4 regions of the Arthrobacter sp. NicSoilB11 genome follow, and region 3 is predicted to be linked to each of the others. Evidence: riboswitches for the same ligand, from Rfam matches in the RefSeq annotation. Region 3 holds a riboswitch; each other region holds the start of a gene.
The links. Region 3 has a riboswitch for S-adenosylmethionine ahead of LDO14_RS07055 (bifunctional o-acetylhomoserine/o-acetylserine sulfhydrylase). Riboswitches for the same ligand answer to the same signal wherever they lie in the genome.
Positions count from the first base shown of each region.

Region 1 (3,473 bases), 1.3 Mb from region 3:
GTCGATTTCCTGGTCAGGGGTGTAGGCAAGGTGTTCGTGCAGGTACCAGTCCAGGTTGGCCAGGACCTTGGCCCGCGTTGCCTCGCCGGCCCGGAGGTAGTAGCTGCGGGATTTAGTGAGTTCCATCAGGTCCGTGGTGTCCACTGTGTCCTGCCAGTGGGTGACATGCCCTTCGAGCCCCTGGAACTCCGGGCCGATGACGGGCTTGTGCCCCGGCCGGTAGACGTCGCCTGCGTGCATGATCCGGGAGAGCCGGTGCACCCAGGGCACTGAGGTGTCCAGCTGGTTCCACACCAGGCCGAGGGTTCCGTGCGGGCGCAGCACGCGGGCCAGTTCGGTGCTTGCCGCCAGGGCGTCGCACCAGTGCCACGCCTGGGCTACGGTGACGACGTCGAAGCTGGCGTCGGGCAGGCCTGTGGCCTCGGCAGTCCCCGGCATCGCCGTGGCAGCCGGGTAGTGTTCCGTAAGCTGGGCGAGCATGTCCGCCGAGGGGTCCACGGCCGTGACGTCCAGCCCCATGTCCAGCAGCAGCGCGGTGAATTTTCCGGTACCGGCACCCACGTCGAGGGCTTCATGGGCGTCGGCGGGCACCAGCCACCGGGCTGACTCCTCAGGGTAGCCGGGCCGGACGCGCTGGTAGTGCCTGCCGCCGTCCTGGAAGCTCTGGCCCAGTTCCCTGCGCCGCCCGTGATCAAGCTTGGGGCCACCCCGAACCACGCGTGGCCTCCTTCAGCTGACGTCCTGCGGTACCTTTCGAATTTACCGCATTCCCCTGGCACACGGTCAGCCGGCTGAAACAGGAGTGGCCGGTCTCCGGCGTCAGTCGTCGATGCAGGGCGCTGCGCCGGCTGTTCCAGGGGTGTTGGGCGCCCAGTGCGGGTAGGTGCGGGTGTCGTTGGCAGGGACCCAGCGGCCTGCGTCCACCACGTAGTCCCAGCCCAGCCCGTTGCTCCGGAGCGCCTGGATGCCGGCCAGCAGGCGCTCGGCATCTTCCAGGCGCGAACCGACGCCGAAGCTGGCGCGGAGGGAACCGGACGGCAGGCCCAGGCGCTTCAGCAGGGGGTGGGCGCAGAAGCGCCCGTCACGCAGGCCCACGCCATGCTCTGCCGAAAGGTACGCAGCCACCAGTCCTGCGTCGTAACCCTCGACGGAGAAGTTGACCACCCCGATGGTGTCCGTTTCGGGGTTGGTGTCCTTGAAGATCTGGTGAACCGTGACGCCGTCGATCCGCTGGAGTCCCTCCACCAGGAAGGAGCGGATGGCGGACTCGTGGGCGTGCCAGCGTTCCTGGTCCAGGCCGGCAATGACCTGGCTGGCGCGGGCCAGCGTGGCGGCCCCCAGGACGTTCGGCGAGCCCCCCTCATGGCGGGCCGGGCCGGTGGCCCAGCTGACGCCGTCGAGCCTGGCTTCCTTGACGGCGCCGCCCCCGGCGAGGTGCGGGACGCCGGCGTCCAGCCAGTCCGGGCGCCCCACCAGGACGCCGGCGCCGAAGGGCGCGTACAGCTTGTGGCCGGAGAAGGCGAGGTAGTCGACGTCATCCGCGCTGATGTCTATGCGGCGGTGCGGCGCGAGCTGGGCCGCATCCACCACGATCCGTGCGCCATGTTCGTGGGCCAGCGCGGCCAGCGCCCGGATGGGGAGGATTTCGCCGGTCACGTTGGAGGCCCCGGTGACCGCGACCAGGCTGACACCGCCCTGTCCAAGCTCGGCACGTACGGCCTCAAGGGTGCCGGTGATGGTGTCGGCGGCGACGATGCTGCGGTGCGGGACGCCCTGCCACGGCAGGAGATTGGCGTGGTGTTCGATGTCCAGGTACAGCACTTCGCCGTCGTGGCGGCCATCGGTCACGGGAAGGCAGCCGGCCAGCAGATTCAGCGAATCCGTCGTGTTGCGGGTGAAGATGACCGAATCATCCGGGCGGCCGCCCACGAAATCCCTGACGATGCTGCGCGCGTTCTCGTACACGGAGGTGCTGATCTGGGATGCGTATCCTGCCCCGCGGTGGACGCTGGCGTAGTAGGGGAGGATCTCATTCAGGTAAGCGGACACTACGGACAGTGCCGGGGCGGAGGCGCCGTAATCGAGGTTGGCGTACCGCACGTGGCCGCCTGAAATCAGGGGCGCCTGGATTTCGGCGCCGGTGACCGCAGCGAGCGGCCGGCCGGCTGCGGCGTGGCGTGCATGGGGGACGGCAGCTTCGGCAATGACGGGCTGGGGGGAGACGGTGGCAGTTGTCACAGAGACCTCACTTGGTACAGGACTCCGGCATAGTGGAATCCGCGCTTGCCGCATCCGCTCCGGACCGGCCTGGTCGTCACCCGGGGCACCCCACCGCGAATGGAGGGTTGCCGGCCAGCAAACCGGGGTTTTGCGCTGGCACTCGTGACCTGCATAAAAGCGTAGGACATGGGGCGGCCAGGACTGAAGCCGCGGCAATTGTTAAGGGCTTTGTTACGCGCCGCCGAATAAACGACGCCGGGCACCTGCCTTGGGAGGTGTCCGGCGTCGCATTATTCGTTCAAACGTGGAAAGCGCGTGAGTTACAGCAGATCGTCCAGGTACGGGTTCAATCGGTGCAGGACCTCCGAGTGCAGGATTGAGTTCGTGGCCAGGGCGTTCCCGCCGAACGGGCCGTCCTCGCCTTCCAGGGATGTGAACCGGCCGCCGGCCTCCACCACGATCGGCACCAGGGCAGCCATGTCATAGAGGTTCAGCTCGGGTTCGCAGGCGATGTCCACAGAGCCCTCGGCCACCATGCAATACGACCAGAAATCCCCGTAGGCCCGGGTCCGCCAGACATCCTCGGTAAGGCCGAGGAACTCGTCAAGGTTTCCGCGTTCCTTCCACCCGCCCAGGCTGGAGTAGGAGAGGGAGGCGTCGGAAAGCTTCGACACGTTGGACACGCGAAGGCGGGTGGCGGCGGCAAGGGACCTGCCCATGTACGCGCCCATGCCTTTCGCCGCCCACCAGCGCTTGCCCAGGGCCGGGGCGCTGACGACGCCCACCACCGGTTCGCCCTCATCCACGAGGGCGATCAGCGTGGCCCATACGGGAACGCCGCGGACAAAGTTCTTGGTTCCGTCAATGGGGTCGATGATCCAGCGCCGGGAACCGTGGCCGGTGCTGCCGAATTCCTCGCCCAGGACGGCGTCGCGGGGGCGTGAACGGGAGAGCTGGCCCCGGATGGCTTCCTCGGCGGCCTTGTCCGCGTCGGTGACCGGCGTCAGGTCCGGCTTGGTCTCAACGTGGAGGTCCAGGGCCTTGAAGCGGCTCATGGTCTGGTCATCCACGGAGTCGGCCAGGACATGGGCCAGGCGCAGGTCATCGTTGTAGCTCGAAGCGGGTTGGATCATGGTTCCAAACTACCGTCTGTGGACGGTTCTGCCGGGAGAACGCGTCAGTTGACGCTGCCGAGCTCCTTGGTTTCCTGTGCTTCCATCCTCGGGTCCGTGCCAAGCAGGCGCCGCAGCGAG
Region 1 is NZ_AP024657.1:2,772,284-2,775,756, reverse strand. It holds gene LDO14_RS12875 (class I SAM-dependent methyltransferase) at 1-717, opposite strand, end outside; gene LDO14_RS12870 (aminotransferase class V-fold PLP-dependent enzyme) at 820-2,238, opposite strand; SAM riboswitch class IV at 2,275-2,388, opposite strand; gene hisN (histidinol-phosphatase) at 2,541-3,353, opposite strand; gene rsgA (ribosome small subunit-dependent GTPase A) at 3,398-3,473, opposite strand, start outside.
Region 1: linked by a shared signal. The riboswitch ahead of LDO14_RS12870 (aminotransferase class V-fold PLP-dependent enzyme) and the one ahead of LDO14_RS07055 (bifunctional o-acetylhomoserine/o-acetylserine sulfhydrylase) in region 3 are both predicted to bind S-adenosylmethionine.

Region 2 (3,473 bases), 930 kb from region 3:
CGCACCGACTGGATAGAGCGGCTCCATCGATCCCGTACGGAAAACGACGAAGGACGCTTTGAAGAAAAGGCCGAGGACCAGGGAGAGGATGCATGCCAGTCCCAGCAGGGCAACGACGGAAAGCAATACCTCCCTGAACCCCCGGGCCACGCTTCCCACCCCCGGCGGGAGCCGGGTTCCGGACGGCACGGCCGCCGCCCGGAACCCGGACTCACGCCTGGCGGACATCCGAAGCACGGGTGGCGGCTACGACTGGCCTACGGTGCTGCTGAAGGTCCACAAGGGGGTGGTCCGCAATCCCTGAAGATCAACGCTTGCATTCGAAGGGAGCGTCATTGCGAAGCAAAGACTCACAGGTGTGCCCGCAGCTGCGTCCGTAGCTCCGGCCGGAAGGTTGATCGGAGTGTCCGAACGGGTGTTCAGGGTCGAGCCAACAGGAACAAGATCAGTTCCATTGGAGGAGAAGTTGGTGGCGTTGCAAAGGTCCTTGTCCACCTCCTTCTTCAGCTGGTACCGAAGAGCACCGTACAGCGCTGCAGAGTTGGTGGCTGAATCAGTTCCGTCGAGCCGGGCAGCCCCCGTCAGCGTGGCCACCAATGATTGGGACTTGTCGGAAGCCCGCAACTGCATCGGGGCGTAGACCGTCGACCCCGGCACGAGATCGTCAGCATTGACGCTGAATGTCAGGGCTCCACCGGGAGCAGTCGGCTCGTCAGCCCAAACCGCCTCGCTTGAAGTACCGGACCACGTGTTCTGCTGCATGTGGTAGACCTTGGTACCCGGGCCGCCGCCGTTCCCGCTCTGGCCGAAGACCCACTCGTTGTCCGTCCACGCAGCGAGAGTGAAGGCTGCGCCGATCCCCAAGACAAGGCCGCCGGCAAGAATAGCGCGGACTTTATTAGCCTTTTGCGAGCGCGGCTTAGCGCTGGTTGATTCAACCATGATTTCCCCCAAATTAGAATTAAACCCCGAACGGTAGGAACCGGGACACTGGTATGGGGGATTATCGATATTTCCCCCAAAAGACCGATGTTTCTACATCATCATTACTTACTAATTAAAGTCAAGTCGGTGTATTAAATGTTATCAACTGTCGCTTTCTCCGGCGGAATCGTGCGGACGCGCTCCGACGGACGCTGCCGCGCCACATTATGAAACCGAGTTGCCCCGCCGCCACGCTGTCGCTTTAGGTGGGAGTGAACCATCCGGAGCGGCCGAGAGACCTGGCTCAATGACGCCGCAGCAACCACGTCCCGGCAGACTCCTGCCGGCCGAAGGTGCTACTGCCAGGACCGATGGAAAGGAAGATTCCAGCATGTCCCAGAACACCGACCATATCCGCGTGACCCACGCCGGTTCATTGCCCCGCACCCCTGAACTCATTGCGGCCAACGCCGCCAAGGAAGCCGACGGCATCACGCCGGAATTCCTGGAACTCCTCGAAGCCTCCGTAGTGGACGTGGTGCAGCGCCAGAAGGACCTTGGCATCGACATCCCCAACGACGGCGAGTACGGGCACACCATGTCCAGCTCGGTGGATTACGGGGCGTGGTGGAATTACTCCTTCGCCCGGCTCGGGGGCCTTGAGCCAACCACCGTGGACCGCTGGGCCGAGTCCGGCGTCCGCCGCTCGTCCCCCGGCAACGTTGTCCTGACCTCGTTCCCGGACCGGCGCGACCGGCAGGCCTTCAACGAGGCCTACAGCGATCCCGCATCCGGCATCCTCACCCACCGCAGGAGCGTTGCCCAGCCCAAGATCGCCGGACCGCTGACGTACACGGGCCAGGACCTGGTGGCCTCGGACATCCGGAACCTGAGGACCGGGCTCGCCGCCGCAGGCCTCACGGATGGCTTCGTGGCCTCCCTCTCCCCTGGCTCATGCGCGCGGGTAGCCAACGAGTACTACAAGAGCGACGAGGAACTCGTCTACGCCTGCGCTGATGCCATGCGGGAGGAATACAAGGCCATCATCGAGGCCGGCCTTACGGTGCAGCTCGATGATCCGTCCCTGGCCGAAAGCTGGGACCAGATCAATCCCGAGCCGTCCCTGGACGATTACCTGAAGTTCATCCAGCTGCGCGTCGAAGCGACCAACTGGGCGCTGCGCGGCCTGCCGCAGGAACAGATCCGGCTGCACGTGTGCTGGGGATCCTGGCACGGCCCACACACCACGGACATCCCGTTCGCCGACATCATCGGCTCTGTGCTTCAGGTCAACGCCGGCGCCTATTCCTTTGAAGCGGCAAACGTCCGCCACGAACACGAATGGCGGGTGTGGGAGGACACAAAGCTCCCCGAGGGCAAGGTGATCATCCCGGGCGTTGTTTCGCATGCCACCAATGTGGTGGAGCACCCGGACCTGGTGGCGGACCGGATCGTCCGCTTTGCGGACCTCGTGGGCCGCGGGAACGTCATTGCCTCCACCGACTGTGGCCTGGGCGGCAGGGTGCACCCGCAGATCGCCTTCGCCAAGCTGGAGGCACTGGGTGAGGGTGCCCGCCGCGCCTCGAAGCGCCTCTTCTAGCCGCTCCCGCACCGACGCGCCGGCTGTGCCTTCCATCACCGGAAGGGGCGGCCGGCGTTTCGCTTGCCTGGGCTTGCTAAACTGGAGTAGGCCGACCAGGAGTTGGTCCACCCCAATCAACCGCCACTGATGTGCCGTGCCGCCGTGCGCCCATGTCCGTGGCGGCAGCAACGCCAATCCCCGCAGGAGATCCAGCACTTCATGACAGCCCTGGCACCCGAAACATTCCACGAACAGCTCATGAGCCGCCGCTACGAACCCAGCGTTGCCGCCGTCAACGAACTGTGTGATTCCCTGCAGGAGGCCAAGCCCGGAACCGTGGTGCCCTACGTGGACCCCATGCACGACGTGGAGGAATGCCGCATCATCAGCCTGTTCTCCAACATCGGCGAGGTGGATCCGTCCGGGTTCATCACCCCCGGCGACCAGGACGCTGTTACCCGCATGCTGGGGATCCAGTGGAAGCTTGGCCTGCGCCCGGAGTTCGTCATGCCGTGGAACGTCCACCCTTGGCACGTCCCGGGCGAAGCCAACGGCAAGTTCACTCCGGACCAGATCCAGTCAGGCCTGAAGCCCCTGCTGAAGTTCCTGGCCCTGGTCCCCCGCGCCTCGGTGATCGTGGCGCATGGCACCGAAGCCAACCGCCTGGCCAACCTGCTGTTGAAGACCGAGGTGCCCCTCCTCTGGCGCCGCGGCCTGAAGACCTACAAGGTCCGCTCGCTGAGCGGCCGCGCCTTCGCCGGTTCCCCGGCCCGCCAGGAGGAGTACCTGGAGGACATGCGCACTGCCTATGCAGACGCCATGGCCCGCACGGGTATTGCCAAACCTTAAGACCTGCGCCGCTCAGCCTGTGGCATCGGACTCGGTAAACGAAATTCCCGGTGCCGATTCGTCTTCGGCTTCAACCCAGGTGGTGAAGTCGGCGTACGACATCCACGAGTAGTAGTCA
Region 2 is NZ_AP024657.1:589,376-592,848, reverse strand. It holds gene LDO14_RS02900 (S26 family signal peptidase) at 1-228, opposite strand, end outside; gene LDO14_RS02895 (SipW-dependent-type signal peptide-containing protein) at 247-942, opposite strand; SAM riboswitch class I at 1,199-1,302, shown strand; gene LDO14_RS02890 (cobalamin-independent methionine synthase II family protein) at 1,316-2,524, shown strand; gene LDO14_RS02885 (uracil-DNA glycosylase) at 2,726-3,355, shown strand; gene LDO14_RS02880 (hypothetical protein) at 3,368-3,473, opposite strand, start outside.
Region 2: linked by a shared signal. The riboswitch ahead of LDO14_RS02890 (cobalamin-independent methionine synthase II family protein) and the one ahead of LDO14_RS07055 (bifunctional o-acetylhomoserine/o-acetylserine sulfhydrylase) in region 3 are both predicted to bind S-adenosylmethionine.

Region 3 (3,473 bases):
AGGTCGGCCAGGATGTCGTCGATGTGCTCCAGGCCAACAGAGAGCCGGACCAGTCCCGGATTCACCCCGGCCACCGCTTGCTGCTCCGGCGAGAGCTGGCTGTGGGTGGTCGACGCCGGGTGGATGACCAGGGAGCGGACGTCGCCGATGTTGGCCACGTGGGAGTGCAGCTCCAGGGCGTCGACGAAGCGCTTGCCCGCCTCCGCTCCGCCGGCAAGGTTGAAGGCCACGACGGCGCCCGTTCCCTTGGGCCCGTACTTGCGGCCACGCTCGTACCAGGGGCTGGAGGGCAACCCGGCGTAGGCGACGGATTCGACGTCGTCCCGTCCTTCCAGCCAGCGCGCCACTTCAGTGGCGTTGGCAACGTGGCGTTCCACCCGCAGGCTCAGCGTCTCCAGGCCCTGGGAGATCAGGAAGGCGTTGAAGGGGGAAACCGCCGAGCCAAGGTCGCGCAGCAGCTGGACGCGGGCCTTGAGGATGTAGGAGAGGTTGGCACCCAGCGCACCGTCGGCGCCTAGGTCGCGGGCGTAGACCAGGCCGTTGTAGGTGGGGTCCGGGGTGTTGAAGCCGGGGAACCGTTCAGGGTCCTTGCCGAAGTCGAATTTGCCGGAGTCCACGATCACGCCGGCAATTGCGGAGCCGTGGCCGCCCAGGTATTTGGTGGCGGAGTGGATCACGATGTCCGCACCCCACTCCAGTGGGCGGATCAGGTAGGGCGTGGACAGGGTGTTGTCCACGATCAGTGGCACGCCTGCCTGGTGGGCCACCTCGGAGATGCCTTCGATGTCCAGGACGTCCTGGCGGGGATTGGACACCACTTCACCGAAAAAGAGCTTGGTGTTCGGCTGGACGGCGTCGCGCCACTGGTCCAGGTTGTCGGGATCCTGGACGAAGGTGACCGAGATGCCGAACTTCTTCAGGGTGTGGGCGAACAGGTTGTACGTTCCGCCATAAAGGCTGGGGCTCGCCACAATATGGTCCCCCGCCTCCGCAATGTTCAGCACCGCGAACGTCTCGGCGGCCTGGCCAGAGCTCAGCAGCAATGCGGCCAGGCCTCCCTCAAGGCTGGCGATCCGCTGTTCGACGGCATCCTGGGTGGGGTTGCCGATCCGGGTGTAGATGGGTGCAAGTTCGGCGAGGGCAAAGCGGTTGGCTGCGCTTTCGGCGCTGGGGAACACGAAGGACGTGGTCTGGTAAATGGGGAGCGCGCGGGCTCCTGTGGCACTGTCGGGCTCCTGGCCGGCATGGATCTGGCGGGTTTCGAAAGACCATCCGTTGGACATCTCAGTCTCCTATGACATGGGCCCGGAATGCGTGGGGCAGTACGGGCCGCGCTTGCTTCCGGCTCTTGCCGGACAGCCAGGTCCTCACCCGGGGCACCCCACCGCGGGTGGAGGGTTGCCGGCCAGCGAGCCGGGGCTTGGCGCTGGCGCTCATGACCTGCGCCCAGTCTAGGAACGGGGTAGTCGCCGTGGACAGCATTGTGACGAACAAGGTCGCCCTGCATGGCTTTCGAGCCGCCACAGGTGGGCCGCCCCGCACCCGGCCGGGGACGCCGCCGTCGTCCTTCTTGCCCATGTTCCCGGCCCTTTTCCCGGCCCTTTTCCAGTAAGGGTACCCTTAGCTGAGAGCCGGATCACAAAGTGCCAAGATGTTGCCATGCGCATGGATCACGTCTCTTACGCCTGTGAACAAGATGGCCTCGCGGCCACTACCGAACGTATTTCATCTGCCCTCGGCGTTGAGGCAGTGAAGGGCGGGGTGCACCCCCGGTTCGGAACCCGGAATATGATCATCCCGCTCGCCGGGCACAAGTACCTGGAAGTCGTAGAGGTCCTGGACCACCCGGCTTCGGACAAGGCACCGTTCGGACAGGCCGTGCGTGCCCGTTCCGCGGCCGGTGGCGGCTGGATGGGCTGGTGCGTCGAAGTGGACGACCTCGCCCCGTTCGAGGCACGCCTTGGCCGCGCCGCGGTGAACGGCAACCGCAAGTTCCCGGACGGCCGGGAGCTGGTCTGGAAACAGATTGGCATCCTTGGCCTTATCGCCGATCCCCAGGTGCCGTACATGCTCAAGTGGGAAGGCGACCCGGCACTGCACCCGTCCAACGCCTACCCCAGCAACCTTAAGATGAGCTGCCTGACCATCGCCGGCTCCGCGTCCCGCGTGACCGAGTGGCTGGGTGAACCGGTGGAGAAGCCGCTTGAGGACGTGGCGGTGGAGTGGGTCGCCCCGCATGGAACTCCGGGCATCCTGTCGGTCACGTTTGAAACCGCCAACGGAGCCGTCACCATCTGACGCTCCACCCCAGCCTCCCGGAATGTCCGGGAGGGGGTTCACCGGGCCAGTACCCGGATCAGCTTCGGCCGCCATCAGGTGGTGACAACGGCGTCACTACCCGATGGCGGCCGAATTCATTTAAGTGGCTGCTTCCTACATCGCTGCGATCCAGGTCTGAATGTCGGTGCCTCGCTGGATGATGTGGGTATGGGAATCGGCACGGGTGTTGGGGTGGTGTTGGAGGGTGTTTCTGCCTCTGTTGCTGCCCTCGATGCTCTTACCCGTGAGGATCATTTCCTTGCCGCCGGGACCGGTGTTGGCGCTGACGTGGATGTGCTGCAGCGGCGGTACGAGCTCCGGCTGGAACGGCTGGAGGCAGTCTCCCGGGTCGAGGCTCAGCTCGCCGCGGTGAAAGCCCTGGACGCGGCAGAAGCGGTCGAAATCCAGCAGGCACTGCTTGCCCCCGACGCCCCCGTGGATGAGCGCATGTTTTCGGAGATGTCAACGGTGGAGGAGATCGCCGGAGTCCTGACCGTCAGTTCCGCGGCCGCAGGCGGGTTGGTGGAACAGTCCCGCCGGGTGTGTTCCCTGCCGCCGCTCCTGGGCGCCCTGTCAGCCGGTGACCTGTCGTGGCAGCATGCCAGGATTGTCGCCGACGAAACCGAGGGGCTCACCCCTGACGGGGCTGCTGCCTTGGTGGCGCACTTCTTCGACCCCGACGCCCCCAACCCCGCCCGCGGCGCCGCCCCCGGCGAACTCGTCCCCGCCCGGTTCCGCGCCAAGATCCGCGCCTGGCGGGAACGCCACCACCCCGAAACCCTCGAAAAACGCCACGCCAAAGGCGTCGCGGACCGGCGGATGGAATACACCCCCGACCGCGACGGCATGGCCTGGCTCTCGCTCTACCTCCCCGGCGACACCGCCTGCGCCATCTGGAACCGCACCACCGCCACCGCCCGCGGCCTGCAGGGCCCTGACGAGCCCCGCACCCTCACCCAACTCCGCCCCGACATCGCAGCATCACTCCTCCTCGGCGCCGGAACCACCACGGCCACCGGTGAGGCTGCTCCGGGTGGGGCTGCACGGGCTACAGGTGATACGGCGGCCGCAGGCAGCGTTTCCGGCACAGGGAGCACTGGTGATGTTGGCAAGGTCCCCACCCCTCGGGCCGATGTCCTGGTCACCGTCCCGGT
Region 3 is NZ_AP024657.1:1,521,249-1,524,721, reverse strand. It holds gene LDO14_RS07055 (bifunctional o-acetylhomoserine/o-acetylserine sulfhydrylase) at 1-1,283, opposite strand, end outside; SAM riboswitch class IV at 1,327-1,441, opposite strand; gene LDO14_RS07050 (VOC family protein) at 1,660-2,298, shown strand; gene LDO14_RS07045 (HNH endonuclease signature motif containing protein) at 2,488-3,473, shown strand, end outside.

Region 4 (3,473 bases), 1.9 Mb from region 3:
CTGGGTGAGCAGCTGGAACAGCGATGCCATGCCCAGGTGGTTCACCACCACAAAGACGATGGCCATCCCGCGCAGCAGATCGATGCGCGAGTCCCTGGCGGAGGGATCCTGGTAGCCCCAGGCCGTGGCTGCGTTGATCCGGCGGGGTATCTGCCACAGGGCCACCAGGAGGATGGCCATGGCGGCGGCAACAGTCCAGGCGGCAGCCCCGGAGAGCGTGTTGGCCCGGACGTAGGTGCTCCCGGATGCCACGTCGGTGACCGGCCCGGTGACCATTGGCGATGCCTTCAGCCTGTCCAGGGCCGCTTTGGCGATGCCCGCCTGTCCCGTGAGCAGCCAGCTGATGCTCGCCACGCCGGTATCCCTGGTGCTGGTGCGCTCGTCCCAGACAACGGCGGCCGTCCCGGCAAAAGCTGGGGAAGTGGCAGTTCCCACCACCTGGTCCCACCAGCCCGCCTTGATGTCCGCCTCCTGCGCGCCGCCGGACGCGGGGCTGTAGAAAGCAGAGGTCTGGAGGAGGAACGGCTTGTTGCGCCCCTCGGAATAGGTGCCGTAGAAGTTTTCGCCGCCGGAGGCCGTCAGCATGTCCTGGAGCTCGCCGGCCCTCGGCTGGGAGTTGACGGCGGGGCCGCCGGCCGTGTCGTCGTGATAGGCGGCCAGCCCCGCCCAGTCCACTGCGTCGTCGCCCGGGTAGTAAGGGGCGTAGGCGCTGTCGCTTGAGTTCCAGGCCCCGTCGCCGTTCGTGTCCAGGAGGGAAAAGCCTTCGGTTCCGGGCTGCGGGGCATCCCGGTTGCGGTCAAAGGGGTAGTCCTTGCCCAGGTAAGGCGCCCACACCAAGGTGGCCCGGCCGCCGTCGTACTTCTTGAACGCTGCCGCCACAGCCCTGAAGGCCTGCCGGTACGCGGCGGGCTGCTGGCCCCAGGCCACCCAGCTTGCATTCATGTCCGGGGCGAACCGGATCAGCAGCTGCCCCTTGAACCCGGACGTAAGGTCGCGCACCTGCGCTGCGAATGCTTCCGCTTCCGCGGTGCCGAGCTGGTCCAGGGGCACTGACGGCTTCACCGTGAGCAGGGCGTGGGCGCCTAGGGACGCGGCCTGCTGAAGGAAGCCGTCAAGGTCGTTCCGTTCCGCATCGCGGTAGGGGATGGTGATGTCGTGGCCGAAGACGGCCGGACTGGCACCAAGCCGGCCGCTGAAACCTGCGGCGGTGTCCTCGCCCCACTCGAGCACCGCGCCCAGCCAGGGCTTTCCCTTTTCCGGCGCAACGTCCGCCGCATGCGCCGGCGCAGCCGCCAGCAGGGCCAGGAGGCTGACGAGGGCCGCGGCCAGGAACGCCCCGATGGACGGCCGGCGGGTCCCCCGGATGGCGGCCTGGTGGCGCGATGTGTTTGCCCGCATGCTGACAGGACCCCCGGTGCTCATTGCTGTGACGACGGGGCGGCGCCCCGGTAAGAACTTTATCGGCCCTGCGGCCCCGGGCGGCACGTGGCCGGCCGCCCACCTGCGGCGATGTCCGCCGTCGCGCTTTCCTTCAACCCCGCGCCTCCCTTCAGCGCTGCTCAATTACGGAACATGACGACGGCGGCGGTGCGGCTTGGCGCGGCAGATGTTACGTTTTTGGGGAGTAATGAGTACCGGTGTGAAGCCCTGACTGGCCGGTCGGCAACCCTCCCTTTCGCGGCGGGGTGCCTCAGGTGAATACTCGGCATATCGACCGATTCGAGCTGCAAGCGTGAAAGAAGGAGATCCGTCGTGTCTGACGCACCTGCCCCTGACGAAAAATTGTCCTACCGCCTGATCACCGGCCCGGATGACCGTTCATTCTGCGAGCGGATCTCCACGGCCCTGGCCGACGGCTATGTGCTGCACGGCAGCCCGGCAGCCACCTTCAACGGCACCAGCGTGATCGTGGCGCAGGCAGTGGTCCTTCCGGCGGCAATCGCCTCGGCCGATGCCGCGGTTGCCACCGCAGTGGATGAACTGGACGCCGAATTTGAAGGCGAGTTCGACGGCGAGGGCCACGCATGAGCTACGCGGGAGACCTCACGCCCCAGGAAGCATGGGAGAAGCTGGAACAGGGCGCCATCCTGGTGGACGTCCGCACCGAGGGCGAATGGGCCCACATCGGCATTCCGGACACCAAGGCCACGGACAACGACCCCCTCTTCATCCAGTGGACCTTCCCCGGCGGCATCCCCAACCCCGACTTCATCAACGACCTCAGCCAGCAGGCGCCCGAGGACCGTTCAACCGAACTGGTGTTCCTGTGCCGCTCCGGCCAGCGGTCCATCGCGGCAGCCATCGCGGCCACCCGGGCCGGCTTCACCTCCTACAACGTGCTGGAGGGCTTTGAAGGCGAGCCGGACCGCTATGGCGAACGCACCGTCAACGGCTGGAAAAACCGCGGCCTTCCCACCAACCTCGGAAAGAACTAAGTGACCTTCAACCAAGACGCCCCCGGCTGGAACCCCGACACCCAGGCTGTCCGTGGCGGGCTGGACCGCACCAACTTCCAGGAAACGTCCGAGGCCATCTTCCTGAACTCCGGCTTCGTCTACGAATCCGCGGCAGCAGCTGAACGCGCCTTCACCGGCGAGGACGAACGCTTTGTCTACTCCCGCTACGGAAACCCGTCCGTGGCCACCTTCCAGGAGCGGCTCCGGCTGCTGGAAGGCACCGAAGCCTGCTTCGCGACGGCGTCGGGCATGTCCGCGGTGTTCACCGCGCTTGGTGCCCTGCTGGCTGCCGGCGACCGGGTGGTGGCCGCCCGGTCGCTGTTCGGTTCGTGCTTCGTGATTTTGAACGAGATCCTTCCCCGGTGGGGCGTGGAGACCGTCTTCGTGGACGGGCCGGACCTGGACCAGTGGCGCGAGGCCCTCTCCAAGCCCACCACCGCCGTCTTCTTCGAATCCCCGTCCAACCCGATGCAGGAGATCGTGGACATCGCCGCGGTCAGCGAACTTGCGCATGCCGCCGGCGCCAAGGTGGTGGCGGACAACGTCTTCGCCACTCCCCTGCTGCAGCGCTGCGGTGACCTGGGCGCCGACGTCATCGTCTACTCCGGCACCAAGCACATCGACGGCCAGGGCAGGGTCATGGGCGGCGCCATCCTGGGCACCAAGGAGTTCATCGACGGTCCCGTAAAACAGCTCATGCGCCACACCGGGCCTGCACTCTCGGCGTTCAACGCCTGGGTCCTGACCAAGGGCCTGGAGACCATGAGCCTGCGCGTGAACCATTCCTCCGCCACGGCGCTCCGGCTCGCAGAGTGGCTGGAAGAACAGCCCGCCGTGAGCTGGGTGAAGTACCCGTTGCTCAAGTCCCACCCGCAGTACGACCTGGCGGCACGGCAGATGAGCGCCGGCGGTACGGTCCTCACGCTTGAGCTGGCTCCCTCCGGCGGGCGCTCCGGCAAGGAAGCGGCCTTCGCACTGCTGGACGGGCTGCGCATCATCGACATCTCCAACAACCTT
Region 4 is NZ_AP024657.1:4,053,724-4,057,196, forward strand. It holds gene opgC (OpgC domain-containing protein) at 1-1,398, opposite strand, end outside; SAM riboswitch class IV at 1,624-1,739, shown strand; gene LDO14_RS18915 (DUF1737 domain-containing protein) at 1,753-2,028, shown strand; gene LDO14_RS18920 (rhodanese-like domain-containing protein) at 2,025-2,435, shown strand; gene LDO14_RS18925 (O-succinylhomoserine sulfhydrylase) at 2,436-3,473, shown strand, end outside.
Region 4: linked by a shared signal. The riboswitch ahead of LDO14_RS18915 (DUF1737 domain-containing protein) and the one ahead of LDO14_RS07055 (bifunctional o-acetylhomoserine/o-acetylserine sulfhydrylase) in region 3 are both predicted to bind S-adenosylmethionine.